2 linked regions of the Archangium violaceum genome follow. The protein of the gene in region 1 binds, or shares a complex with, the protein of each later gene. Links are inferred from orthologs where the notes say so. Each region holds a gene or a part of one and is shown on either strand. Other genes may lie near its edges. The genes, in order: dnaG and dnaB.

Region 1 (5,500 bases):
GGATGCCCTCCGCGAAGCTGGCCTTCCCGGGCGTCTCCTGGGCGGCCAGCAGCAGCGCCTGGGGAAGCCGCTCCCGCACCGCGCGCGCCACCTGGGCCGGCCGCTCCACCGTGGGCCCCAGCACCACCAGCTGGGCCCTCCCCTCTGCCTCCTCCCACCCCGCCACGGCGGACACCCCGAGTCCCGCCTTCTCCAGTCCCTCTTTCAGCTTGCGGCGCCCGGCGGTACCCGGCTCGATGACGATGGCTCGTGTAATCCTCATTCCCACCTCTCCAGACCTCGTACCATAGCGACGTACCTGAACGGCCCGCAAGGGGCGCGCGAGCCGCTCAGGGAGGGTTGAAGCCAAGCCGCTCCAGTCCTCGCCGCGCCACGTGCTGGACGTGGGAGTCCGGGTCCTTCGAGAGGGCCTGACTGAGCGCGGAGGCGGCGAAGGGTCCCCCCAGCACGCCCAGCGTCCGGGCCGCGGCCACGCGCACCGCGGGCACGCTGTCCTCGTGCAGCGTCTGGGCGAGGGGCTTCACGTGCTGGGGCCGGCCGATCCACTCCAACGTCCGGGCGGAGGCCTCGCGCACGGTGGGGTGCTCGGAGCCGAGCAGCACCACCGCGGCCTCCGCCTGCCCCACCTGGCGCTGCTGGCCCACCACGTCGAGGGCGGCGACCACCACCTCCGGCGCGGAGTCCCCGAGCGCGGCGGCGAGGGCCTTGTCTCCCTCGGGCGAGTGCGGCACGGCGAGCGCCCGCACCGCCCCGGCCCGCACCAGCGCCTGCGAGTCCTGGAGGAAGGGAGTCAGCACCTGGAAGCGGCGCTTGCCACCACCGGCGCAATCGGAGAGCTGGCCCACCGCCTCCCCTCGGGTCTCCGCGGGGAGCCGCGTGTCGCGCGCCACCTCCAGGAGGAAGGGCTCACAGCCCTTGTCGGTCGCGGCCACCTGCAACCACGTGCGTTGGACGGCCGGCGTGGCCCCGTCCGCGCGGAGCCGCCGGGCGGCGGCCTCCATCAGCGGCAGGCCCTCGAGCTCGGCGAGCCCGCGCGCCGCCTGCCGGCGCACCAGCACCTCCGTATCCCCCAGGGCGCGCTCCAGCTCGCGCTGCGCCAGCGGGCCGTAGCGCCGCAGCGACTGCACGGCGCCGCGCCGCTCCGTGATGTCGGCGGAGGAGAGCCCCTTCTGAAGCTTCTCCAGGTGCTGGGAGTAGACGGCGAAGAGGCGGTTGATGAGGACCTGGTCCGCCGGCTTCGCCTCCTGGAGGAGCATCCGCCCCACCGAGGTGCCCTGCTTGTCGGCCACCAGGAGGAGCGCGGAGGCGGGGGCCTCGTCGGCGGATTCGGGGCGCCCCTCCATGGCCTTCAGCAGCACCCGGGCGGGTGGCTGGCCGAGGAAGGTGGCGAGGTGGGCGAGCGCCTCCCCCCGGAGCGAGGCGTTCTCGGCGTAAACCTCCACCTCCAAGGCCTGCCGGATGGCGTCCCGACGGGCCCAGATCCGGGCGGCTGCCTCCCCGCCCCTGCTCCCGGCCTCCTTCAGCAAGGAGGCGGTGGAGCGGCCCGTCTCCGCGGCGGCCCGTGCGGCGGTGAGACAGACGAGCACCTCCTCCTTGGCTGGGGCATCGGCGACCCAGTCGGCCAGCACGCGCGCTTCGGTGAAGCCCCGGACCTTCGCCTGGGCCCGCAGGGCCCCCCACCGGATCCGCCAGTCCGGGTCGGAGAGGGCCGACTTCAGCGCCGCCGCCGCCTGGAGACCGGGCTTCTTGCCCAGCTCCATCACCCAGGCATCGGAGCGGCCGGAGGTGACGCACAGCTTGCAGACCTGGGTGCGAAGGGCGGAGTCCTGGACGTGCCTCTGGCAGGATGTCCAGCAACCGAGCGCACCCTGGCCGCCATGCTGACCGGCGGACAAGAACAGGACGAGGAAGAGGGCGGGGGTCACGGAGGGTCTATTTTAGCCTACCCGGCAAGCCCTTTTCTGCGGGTGTCCTTGCGTTTTCACGCCCGCTGCGTCATATCGGCGCCCCCTAACATCTAGCGCACGCGGAAGGAGGTGACAGGCATGCCCGGCATTCGAGTGAAGGATGGTGAGTCCATCGAGAGCGCCCTCAAGCGCTTCAAGAAGGCCACCGAGAAGGCTGGTATCCTCTCCGAGATCCGTAAGCGCGAGCACTACGAGAAGCCTTCCGTGAAGCGGAAGAAGAAGGCTCTCGCGGCCAAGAAGCGCGCGGTGAAGAAGGCGCGCAAGACGTACTAGCGCCCCCGCGGGAGCCGGGGCCGCGTCAGTTCGCGCCCTGGCTCTCGTCCCTGTAGCACCCTTCCCACACATTCCTGGAGCCCTGTCATGGCCACCGTGAGAGAGCGCATCGACGCCGACCTCAAGGACGCGATGCGGTCGAAGAACGAGCTGCACACCAGCGTCCTGCGGATGCTCAAGAGCGCCATCAAGTACAAGGAAGTGGAGCCCGGCGCCACCGGCCCCCTCGACGAGGGCGCCATCCTTCAGGTCATCGGCACCCTCATCAAGCAGCGCCGCGACTCCGTCGAGCAGTACAAGACGGGCGGCCGCCCCGAGCTGGCCGAGAAGGAGGAGCAGGAGATCTCCGTCCTCCAGAACTACCTGCCCAAGCAGCTGTCCGCCGACGAGCTGCGCGCCGAGGTCCAGGCCGCCATCACCCAGGCGGGCGCCAAGAGCGCCAAGGACATGGGTGCGGTGATGAAGCTCCTCTCGCCCAAGCTGCAGGGCCGGGCCGAGGGCCGCGCCATCTCCGAGGAAGTGAAGAGTCAGCTGTCCAAGCTGTCCTGACGTTTCTGGCCTCGAACGGCGCCGGGCGGGTTCTTGAGAACTTGCCCGGCCGCTGATCGGCCATTAAGGGTATTCCGGTTGACTTCCCGCCCAGGTTCCGGGCGGCCCCCGAAGCGCCGGAAATGGCCCTCCCACTGAACACCTCCGACCCGAGCTGGACCTACATCGTCCCTCCTGCCCCGGGTGCGCGACCCCCGTGTGTCAGGGGAGCGCCCCATACTCGTCCGCTGGGGCTGGCACGCGGGCCATGTCGGTCCGGCCACGCCGGGCGGAGGGGGTGGCTGTGATCCCCGAGCACAAGATCCAGGAGGTCCTCGAGCGGGTGGACCTGGTGAACCTCGTCTCGCGCTACGTCGAGCTGAAGAAGGCCGGCCGCGAGTACAAGGGCCGCTGCCCGTTCCACCAGGAGAAGACGCCCTCCTTCTATGTCGTCCCGGAGAAGCGCTTCTATTTCTGCCACGGATGCCGGGCCAGCGGCGACGCCGTGTCCTTCGTCCAGCGCTACCTGGGGAAGACCTTCATCGACGCGGTGAGGGACCTGGCCCGCGAGGTGGGGGTGGACCTGGAGGCGGCGCAGGACCCCGGTGCCCGGGAGCGGCAGCAGCTCAAGGACGTGACCGACCAGGCGGCCGAGCACTTCCGGACGCTCCTGTGGGAGGAGGAGGGGCGCCGCGCCCGCGACTACCTCGCCAGCCGCGGCATCAGCGAGGACACCGCCCGCGCCTTCGGGCTGGGCTGGGCCCCGGCCGCGTGGACCTCGCTGGCGGATCGGCTCGCCAAGGTGGGGATGATCGACTGGGGCCTCAACGCGGGCCTCATCTCCAAGCGCCAGAAGGGCGACGGCTACTACGACTTCTTCCGCAGCCGCCTCATCATCCCCATCCGCGCCCCGGAGGGCCGCCCCATCGCCTTCGGCGGCCGGCTGGTGGACGCGGAGGAGGGCCCCAAGTACCTGAACTCCCGCGAGTCCCGGCTCTACAACAAGAGCGAGACCCTCTTCGGCATGGACCAGGCGCGCGATGAGATCCGCCGCCGCAAGGCCGCCGTCCTCGTGGAGGGGTACTTCGACTGCATCGCGCTGCACCAGGAGGGGGTGAAGCACACGGTGGCGCTGTGCTCCACCGCCCTCACCCCCGGCCACCTCAAGGTGCTCGGCCGCGCCGAGGCCCGGGAGCTCTTCCTCCTGCTGGACGGAGACCAGGCGGGTCTGGCCGCCGTGGAGCGTCTGGCCGGCCCCCTGCTGGCCGCGGGAGCGGCCGCCAAGGTGGCCCTGCTGCCCCAGGGCGACGACCCGGACACCTTCATCCGCCGCGAGGGCGCCACGGGCCTGGAGCGCCTGCTGGCCGAGGCCCGTCCCCTCACCCACCACGTCTTCCTCACCGTCCTGCCCCAGGGGAAGGAGGCCTCCTTCGAGGAGAAGATGGCCGCGCTGGAGCGGCTCAAGCCCGTGTCGGCCCAGCTGCCGGTGGGGCTGGTGCGCTCGGCCTTCTTCACCGCGCTGAGCGGCTGGTGTGGGCTGCCCGCCGCCGAGCTGGAGACCACGCTGCGCGGCAAGGCGCCTCCCCAGGTGAAGCCCGTCCCCAAGCCCGGCCAGGAGGCGTCCCACGCACCGGGCCGTCCCAACGGGCCGCCTGCCCGGGGAGCGGCCCCCGCGGCGCCCCGCCCGCCCCCTGTGAAGCCCCCGGACGCGCTGGAGGCCATGTACGTGGCCGCCGCCCTGCGCGAGCCCCGGCTGGTGGCCCGCGACATCTTCCGCGTCTGCGACGAGCTGGCCCACCCCGGCCTGCGCATGGCGCTCGCCCAGGCCACCTCCGGCATCGGCGCCGGGGACGCCCTCTTCGAGGCCCACGACACCGTCAAACGGGCCCTGGAGGCCGCCTGGCGCCAGCTGCCGGAAGGCGGCTCGGCCCTCGAGCATACGTTCCTGCTCGTCTGCCGGAACCTCATCCTCCGCCGCATCCGCGAGCAGTTGTCCTACATCGAGCGCACCACCCGCCAGACGGTCGGCGCCCATGACCTGTCAGAGGAGACCCGGCGCCTTCTCGCACAGCGAATCGAGCTGCTCGCACTGAAGAAAAGGGTGGAAGAGGAAATCCGCCCGCCTCCCCCGGGAACAAAGACACCGATGCAACCGGTTTGAGTTCGCGTTTGTAAGAATCCTCCACTTTGCGATAGATCGGCCGGCTCGCTCCAGGCCAGGTCCCTGTTTTTCCAAGGAGAAGTACCCGAATGCCGACGCAGAAGCCCTCCTCGAAGGTGGCCGTCAAGCCCAAGAAGAAGGTGGCCCCGGAGATCCGCAAGAAGAAGAAGCCGGAGGACGCCGCGGCCAAGGGTACCGAGACCGCCGACGCCAACGCCGTGTCCGCCAAGAAGGCCGACAAGAACGAGAAGGCCGCCGCGGCCGAGAAGGCCACCGAGACGCTCAAGAAGCGCAAGGCCGTGACGCAGGTGGACGACGGTGACGTCGATCCCGAGGAGGCCGCGGAGGAGGCTGCCGCCGCCGTCGAGGTCGATCCGGACGCCGTGGAGGACGAGGTGGACGAGGAGCCCATCGCGGACCGCAAGGAGGTCAAGGATCTCCTGGCCGCCGGTCGCGAGAAGGGCTTCCTCACCTACGACGAGGTCAATGACGCCCTGCCCGCGGACATCGTGTCGTCGGATCAGATCGACGACGTGATGAGCATGTTCGGCGACAACGACATCGAGATCGT
Region 2 (5,555 bases), 4.8 Mb from region 1 along the record:
TGACCCCCAGGAGTACGAGGAGGTCATGGCCTTTGGTAGGGGCCAGCACGTAGGGGGCGAGCGGCTCCTCTATGACGAGGTGGAGCTGCCCGAGTGCCTGGACGGGGAGTTCGACGACGAGGCCTTCGCGCGGATGCAGGCCCGTTGGCCGCTGGGCCACCTGGCGTGGGTGTACGGGGTGGAGCGGGACCTGCTGCTGGAGCTCCACCGCGTGCCGACGACCCGGCTGAAGCTCAACGGCACGGAGTCGGAGCCCCCCCTGGAGCACCTGCTCAGGGGCATCGCGGCGTAGGGCCCCGGGGGCTTCTCAGTCCTCTTCCTCGGCGAGGTGGCCGTCCTGGGCGCTGACGGCCTGACGGACGCGCTCGCTGCGGAAGTACTGGCCGAGCAGGGCGAAGGTGCCGGCGACGAAGGCCGTCTGCAGCACCGTGCTGCCCGACATGAGCAGGGGCACGGTGGCCTTCACCTGGGCGGCCATCTCGGGCTCCTTGAACTCGGGCAGGGTGCTCATGGCCTCGGCCATGGCGATGCCCATGCGCCTGGCCACCACCATCCACTGGGCGCCGTCGATGGTGCGCAGGAAGGCGGCGGCGATGGCGGCCCCTCCGAGCAGCCGGCGCATCCGCCCCAGGGGGAGCCCGTCGGGCCGGAGCAGCCGGCCGGCGGACACGAAGACCAGGGCGCACGCCACCGAGAGCGCCCCCAGCACGAGCGAGCGCGGCTCGCGCATGGGCTCGAGCGCGGCGAACTGGGCCTCGAAGGCGCGCTCGGTGACGGCCTTGTCGGCCATCAGGGTGATGCGCGGCTCGCTGGACTCCTTCAGCTCCGAGAGATGGCCCAGGCCCAGGGCCTCGCTGAGGGCGAACAGCCCGGTGAGGCTGGAGAGCACCAGACACACCGCCGCCGCGAAGCGGACGCCTCGCGGCAGGCGCTGAGAGGAGGAGGCCGGGGAATTCAACGCTTGTTCGCCTCCACGAAGCGGATGCGCAGATCGGCCAGGAGGTTGTCGAAGAGCTGCTTCTCCTCGGGCGTGAGGTTGCCGCGCGTCTTGTCGTGCAGCATCCCCAGCAAGTCCAGGCTCTGGCGAGCGAGCACCAGGTCCCGCTCGGCCTTGCCCGTCTCCGGATTGGGCGCCTCCCCCAGATGGATGAGGGCGCTGGAGGCCAGGCCGATGAGGAAGGTGCTGAAGGTAATGGGGGCCTCGGACGCGGTGGATCGCGCCTCGCCCTTCATCACGAACGTCTCTCCGCGCTTCTCCTCGCTCATGACGTTACTCGGCCGCCTCGTTGTCCTCGTCCTCGTCCTCGTCCTCGTCGCCCTCGTCTTCGTCCTCGAAGTCCTCGTCGTCCTCGAGCTCGTCGTGCATCACCGTCTCCACCGGCACGGACTTCTCGGCCGCGTCCGGCAGGGACTCGATGTGGCGCTGGTACGTCTTCTCGTCCACCACACCCGAGCGCAGGTAGCGTTCGACCGTGCGTTTGTCGAGGTACTTGGGGTCGGTCGGATTGGCCATGGTTCAACTCCTCGGAATCTCTTGGAAAAGGGCGCGCCACCTTATAGCAGGGCTACCCTCTGTCAACGCCGCTAAACCCCCACCCGTCTCCAGAGCCGATGAACGCCCCTGCCACACCGTCCCTTCCCCGAGGACCGTCCGTCCTCCGCGATCACACCGTCCGCCCCGGGCTCGCCTGGGTAGCGGCGGTGGTGCGCCTGCCCGCAGGAGGGGCGAGGGGGACTCCTCCGAGGGCAAGCCGCCTGTCCGCTGCTTTTGACAGGGGCTCGCGGGGGGCTAGCCTCCCGGGCGGAGACGCATGACGCACAAACCTCATGGCCAGGCCCCCCGCCGGCCGAACATCGGCATCACCCCCGACTACAGCGCCAATCGGCCCGACTCGCCCTTCCCGTACTACGAGCTGAAGGTGCCCTACGCCGACGCCGTGCTGCGCGCCGGGGGTCTGCCCTTCGTGCTGCCTTACTCGGACGACCTGGCGTGCGTGGACGCGTACCTGGATCGCATCTCCGGGCTCGTCGTCACCGGCGGCGCCTTCGACATCCCTCCCGAGGCCTATGGCGAGACGGCCCGTGAGGGCATGGGGCCACTGAAGGTCTCGCGAACGGCCTTCGAGACGGCCCTGATGCGCGGGGCCCTCAAGCGCAACATGCCCGTCCTGGGCATCTGCGGGGGCATGCAGCTGCTCAACGTGGTGCTGGGTGGAACGCTGCACCAGGACATCGGCCGGGAGGTTCAAGGCGCGCACGAGCACGAGCAGAAGCATGACCGGACGCAGCCTCAGCACCCGGTGGACGTGCGCGAAGGAACCTTGCTGGCCGAGGCCGTGGGCCGGGGTCAGTTGATGGTGAACTCGACGCACCACCAGGCCGCCCGGCGCACCGGGGAGCGGGTGGTGGTGAGCGCCGTGTCGCCGGATGGGGTGGTGGAGGCGATCGAGTGCGCCCAGTACGCCTTCGCCCTGGGCGTGCAGTGGCACCCGGAGCTGATGCTCAACACGGTGCCCGCCCACGTGGGTGTCTACCGGGCCCTCATCCAGAAGGCGCGCGAGCACCGGCGGTGAGCGGGCCTCCGCGCATCCTGCTCTGCGCCGGCCATGAGCCCACCGGCCGCGCGGGGTTGCTGGCGGATCTGTCCGCGGTTCGGGCGCTGGGCGGTGCTCCGGTGGCCGTCCCCTCGGCGCAGACGGCGCAGGGTAGGGGGACGTTCCTGTACCGGCCCACTCCGGCCCTCGTGCTGCGGGCCCAGGTGACCGCGGCCCTCGAGCTGGGACCGTTGCATGCCGTGAAGCTGGGGCAGGTGCCTGGACCCGCGTTGTTGGGGGCGCTTCGCGAGTCGCTCCTCGGCGTGGACGCGTGGTGGGTCGTGGACCCCGTCGTGCGGACGTCGAGAGGTGAGGTGCTCTCGAAGCTGACGCCTCGGCACTATCTGGCACTCGCGGGGCCGAAGGTGGTTTTGACTCCGAACCTCGACGAGGCCGCGTGGCTGCTCGGCGGGGGCGAGGTCCGCACCGTGGCCGAGGCCCTCGAGGCGGGCAGGGCCCTGATCGCGCACGGTTTTGGCGCGGTGTTGGTCAAGGGCGGGCATCGGGCCACGGGCGCGGTGGATGTGCTGTGTCTGCCTCGCCGGGACGTGGTGCTGGAAGGGGTGCGGCTCGCGCGCCCTCCAGAGCGCCGGGGCTCGGGGTGCCGGCTGGCCTCGGCCCTCGCCGTGGAACTGGGGCGGGGGAGGGGGCCTTTGAGTGCGGCTCGACGTGCCAAGTCCTATGTGACTCGGTATCTGCGGACCGGTCGGGACTGAGTTGGCAACACGGAGGGCTTATACCCTCACCCCGTCCCTCTCCCAGAGGGAGAGGGGTTGATGAACAGCGGGGGCTCTATTCGACTCGGGCCCGGCTCTCGAATCGCGTGTACTCCGCGAGGAAGATCAGATCGATCTCTCCGATCGGGCCGTTACGTTGCTTGGCCACGATGAGCTGCACCGGAATCGCCGAGCTCGTTCGCTGCTCTCCTCCGCCCCCCTCCGCGTCCGTCTGGTCCTCACGGTGGATGAACATCACCACGTCCGCGTCCTGCTCGATCGAACCCGACTCGCGCAGGTCCGAGAGCATCGGCTTGCCTCCCTTGCGCTCCTCCACCTTACGGCTCAGCTGCGAGAGCGCGATGATCGGCACCTCCAGCTCCTTCGCCAGCTGCTTGAGCGCACGGGAAATCTCCGCCACCTCCAGCTGACGGCTCTCCACCCGGCCCTTCTGATGCATCAGCTGGAGGTAGTCGATGATGATCAGCGACAGCCGTGGATCCCTCTGCTTGAGCCGCCGCGCCTTGGCGCGCAGATCGAACGGGGACAGGCCACCCGAGTCGTCGATGTAGATGGGCGCGTTGTAGAGCTTGCCCGCCATCTCCTGGAACTTCTCCTCGTCATGCGCCGTGAGCCGCCCACCACGCAGCTTCTTCATGTCCACGCGCGCGCACGACGCCAGCAGACGCATCAACAGCTGGTCCGAGGGCATTTCCAGGCTGAAGATGGCCACCGCCCTGGCGTCATCCGCCAGCGCCGCGTGCGTCGCCATGTTCATGGCGAAGGACGTCTTTCCGCAGCCAGGACGCGCCGCGAGGATGATCAGCTCGCCCGCATGCAGGCCCGTGAGCTGGTTGTCCAGGTCCACGTAGCCCGTGGACAGGCCCGTGATTCCCGTCGACGCCGCCTTCATCTTGTCGAGAAGGTCCAGCGTGTGCTCCATCAGGTCGCTGACGGGCCTCAGGTCTCCCTCGCGCTTCTTCTCCGCCAGGAGGAAGACCTTGCGCTCCGCCTCGTCCAGCAGCACCTCCAGCTCGCCCGTCTCCTGGCTCGCGAGATCTTGGATCTCCCTCCCCACTCCCGCCAGCCGCCGCCGGATCGCCTGGTCCTTCACGATCTTCGCGTACTGGATGACGTTGCCCGGGACCGGCACCACCTGGTCCAGGCTCATCAGGTACGCCGGGCCGCCCACCGCCGCCAGCTGCCCCAGTACCTTCAACTCCTCGGCCAACGTCAGGTGATCCACCTGCCGCGACGAGCCGTCCAGCTTGATCATCGCCGCGAAGATCTGCGCGTGCGCCGGACTGGCGAAGTCGTCCGTGCTCACCACCTCCGCCACGCTGGCGATGATCGTGTTGTCCGCGAGCACGGCTCCCAGCACCGCGCGCTCGGCGGCGAGATCCTCGTGGGACCGCCGCCCTCCTGTCCGAATGTCGAGGATGTTGTCCATGGATGTCCCGCCAGTCTACAGGCCTGTAGCTCAGGCTGGCAGCTGCGTCTGACACACACAGCCCCGCCTCCGGCTCTCTCCCGCAAATGCAAGGGCCGCCCGGGAGTTGATTCCCGGACGGCCCTGGTACTTCACGGTCTGTTCACGGTGACGGATACCCTCACCCCGACCCTCTCCCAGCGGGAGAGGGAGTGGGGGCTCAGGCCTCCGGCGCGACCTCGACCTTGATCTTCGCCACCACGTCGCGGTGCAGCCGCAGCTCCACCTCGTACTGACCCGTCGCCTTGATGGGCTCGGGCAGGTGGATGTGACGGCGATCCACCGTCTGACCCTGCGCGGCCAGCGCCTCGGCGATGTCCAGCGCCGTGACGGAACCGTACAGCTTGTCCTGCTCACCCACCTTGCGGCGGATGGTGGCCTTCACCGCGCCGATCTTCTTGGCCTGCTCCTCGGCCGCGCCCTTCAGCTTCGCGTTGCGCGCCGAGATGACCGCCCGCTCGTGCTCGAGCTGACGCACGTTCTGCTCGGTGGCCAGCACCGCCAGCTTGCGCGGCAGCAGGTAGTTGCGGCCGAAGCCGTCCTTCACCGTCACGAGCTCACCGGACTTGCCCAGGTTCGTGACGTCCTCACGAAGAATGACCTTCATGTTGATGTCTCCGTTGGTACGTGGGGCGGCCGGTCAGCCGACCATCGCGTTGTAGGGAAGCATCGCCAGACCGCGGGCGCGCTTGATGGCCGTGGCGATCTCGCGCTGGTGCTTGGCGCAGTTGCCGGAGATGCGGCGGGGGATGATCT

What was found.
Region 2: the proteins of dnaG (region 1) and dnaB are in contact, whole or in part, in a crystal structure (PDB 2R6A), measured with the Geobacillus stearothermophilus proteins. The link is inferred for Archangium violaceum from one-to-one orthologs. Residues at the interface, in WP_049624496.1 of Geobacillus stearothermophilus: Lys456, Leu457, Leu458, Pro459, Ala460, Asn463, Ala464, Leu467, Leu535, Leu536, Ile537, Ala538, Gln544, Glu545, Asp548, Tyr549, His552; in WP_033016901.1 of Geobacillus stearothermophilus: Ser13, Glu15, Ala16, Gln18, Glu91, Leu92, Asp94, Ala95, Val96, Pro97, Thr98, Ala99, Ala100, Asn101, Tyr104, Tyr105, Ile108.

What each region holds. Positions count from the first base shown.
Region 1 is NZ_CP069396.1:9,160,302-9,165,801, forward strand. Bases 2,574-5,500 are described here. They hold dnaG (DNA primase), read left to right. Parts: upstream 2,574-3,072; coding sequence 3,073-4,929; downstream 4,930-5,500. Other genes in these bases: JRI60_RS36525 (GatB/YqeY domain-containing protein), read left to right, coding at 2,574-2,789; rpoD (RNA polymerase sigma factor RpoD), read left to right, coding at 5,019-5,500. Outside these bases: JRI60_RS36510 (GGDEF domain-containing protein), read right to left, coding at 1-262; JRI60_RS36515 (HEAT repeat domain-containing protein), read right to left, coding at 330-1,925; rpsU (30S ribosomal protein S21), read left to right, coding at 2,046-2,240; more of JRI60_RS36525, read left to right, coding at 2,328-2,573. UniProt on the Escherichia coli protein: RNA polymerase that catalyzes the synthesis of short RNA molecules used as primers for DNA polymerase during DNA replication.
Region 2 is NZ_CP069396.1:4,319,514-4,325,068, forward strand. Bases 2,574-5,555 are described here. They hold dnaB (replicative DNA helicase), read right to left. Parts: upstream 4,761-5,555; coding sequence 3,387-4,760; downstream 2,574-3,386. Other genes in these bases: thiD (bifunctional hydroxymethylpyrimidine kinase/phosphomethylpyrimidine kinase), read left to right, coding at 2,574-3,310; rplI (50S ribosomal protein L9), read right to left, coding at 4,960-5,406; rpsR (30S ribosomal protein S18), read right to left, coding at 5,440-5,555. In the rest of the region: JRI60_RS17875 (hypothetical protein), read left to right, coding at 1-292; JRI60_RS17880 (hypothetical protein), read right to left, coding at 308-958; JRI60_RS17885 (DUF1844 domain-containing protein), read right to left, coding at 955-1,266; JRI60_RS17890 (hypothetical protein), read right to left, coding at 1,271-1,513; JRI60_RS17895 (gamma-glutamyl-gamma-aminobutyrate hydrolase family protein), read left to right, coding at 1,812-2,573; more of thiD, read left to right, coding at 2,570-2,573. UniProt on the Escherichia coli protein: The main replicative DNA helicase, it participates in initiation and elongation during chromosome replication. Travels ahead of the DNA replisome, separating dsDNA into templates for DNA synthesis.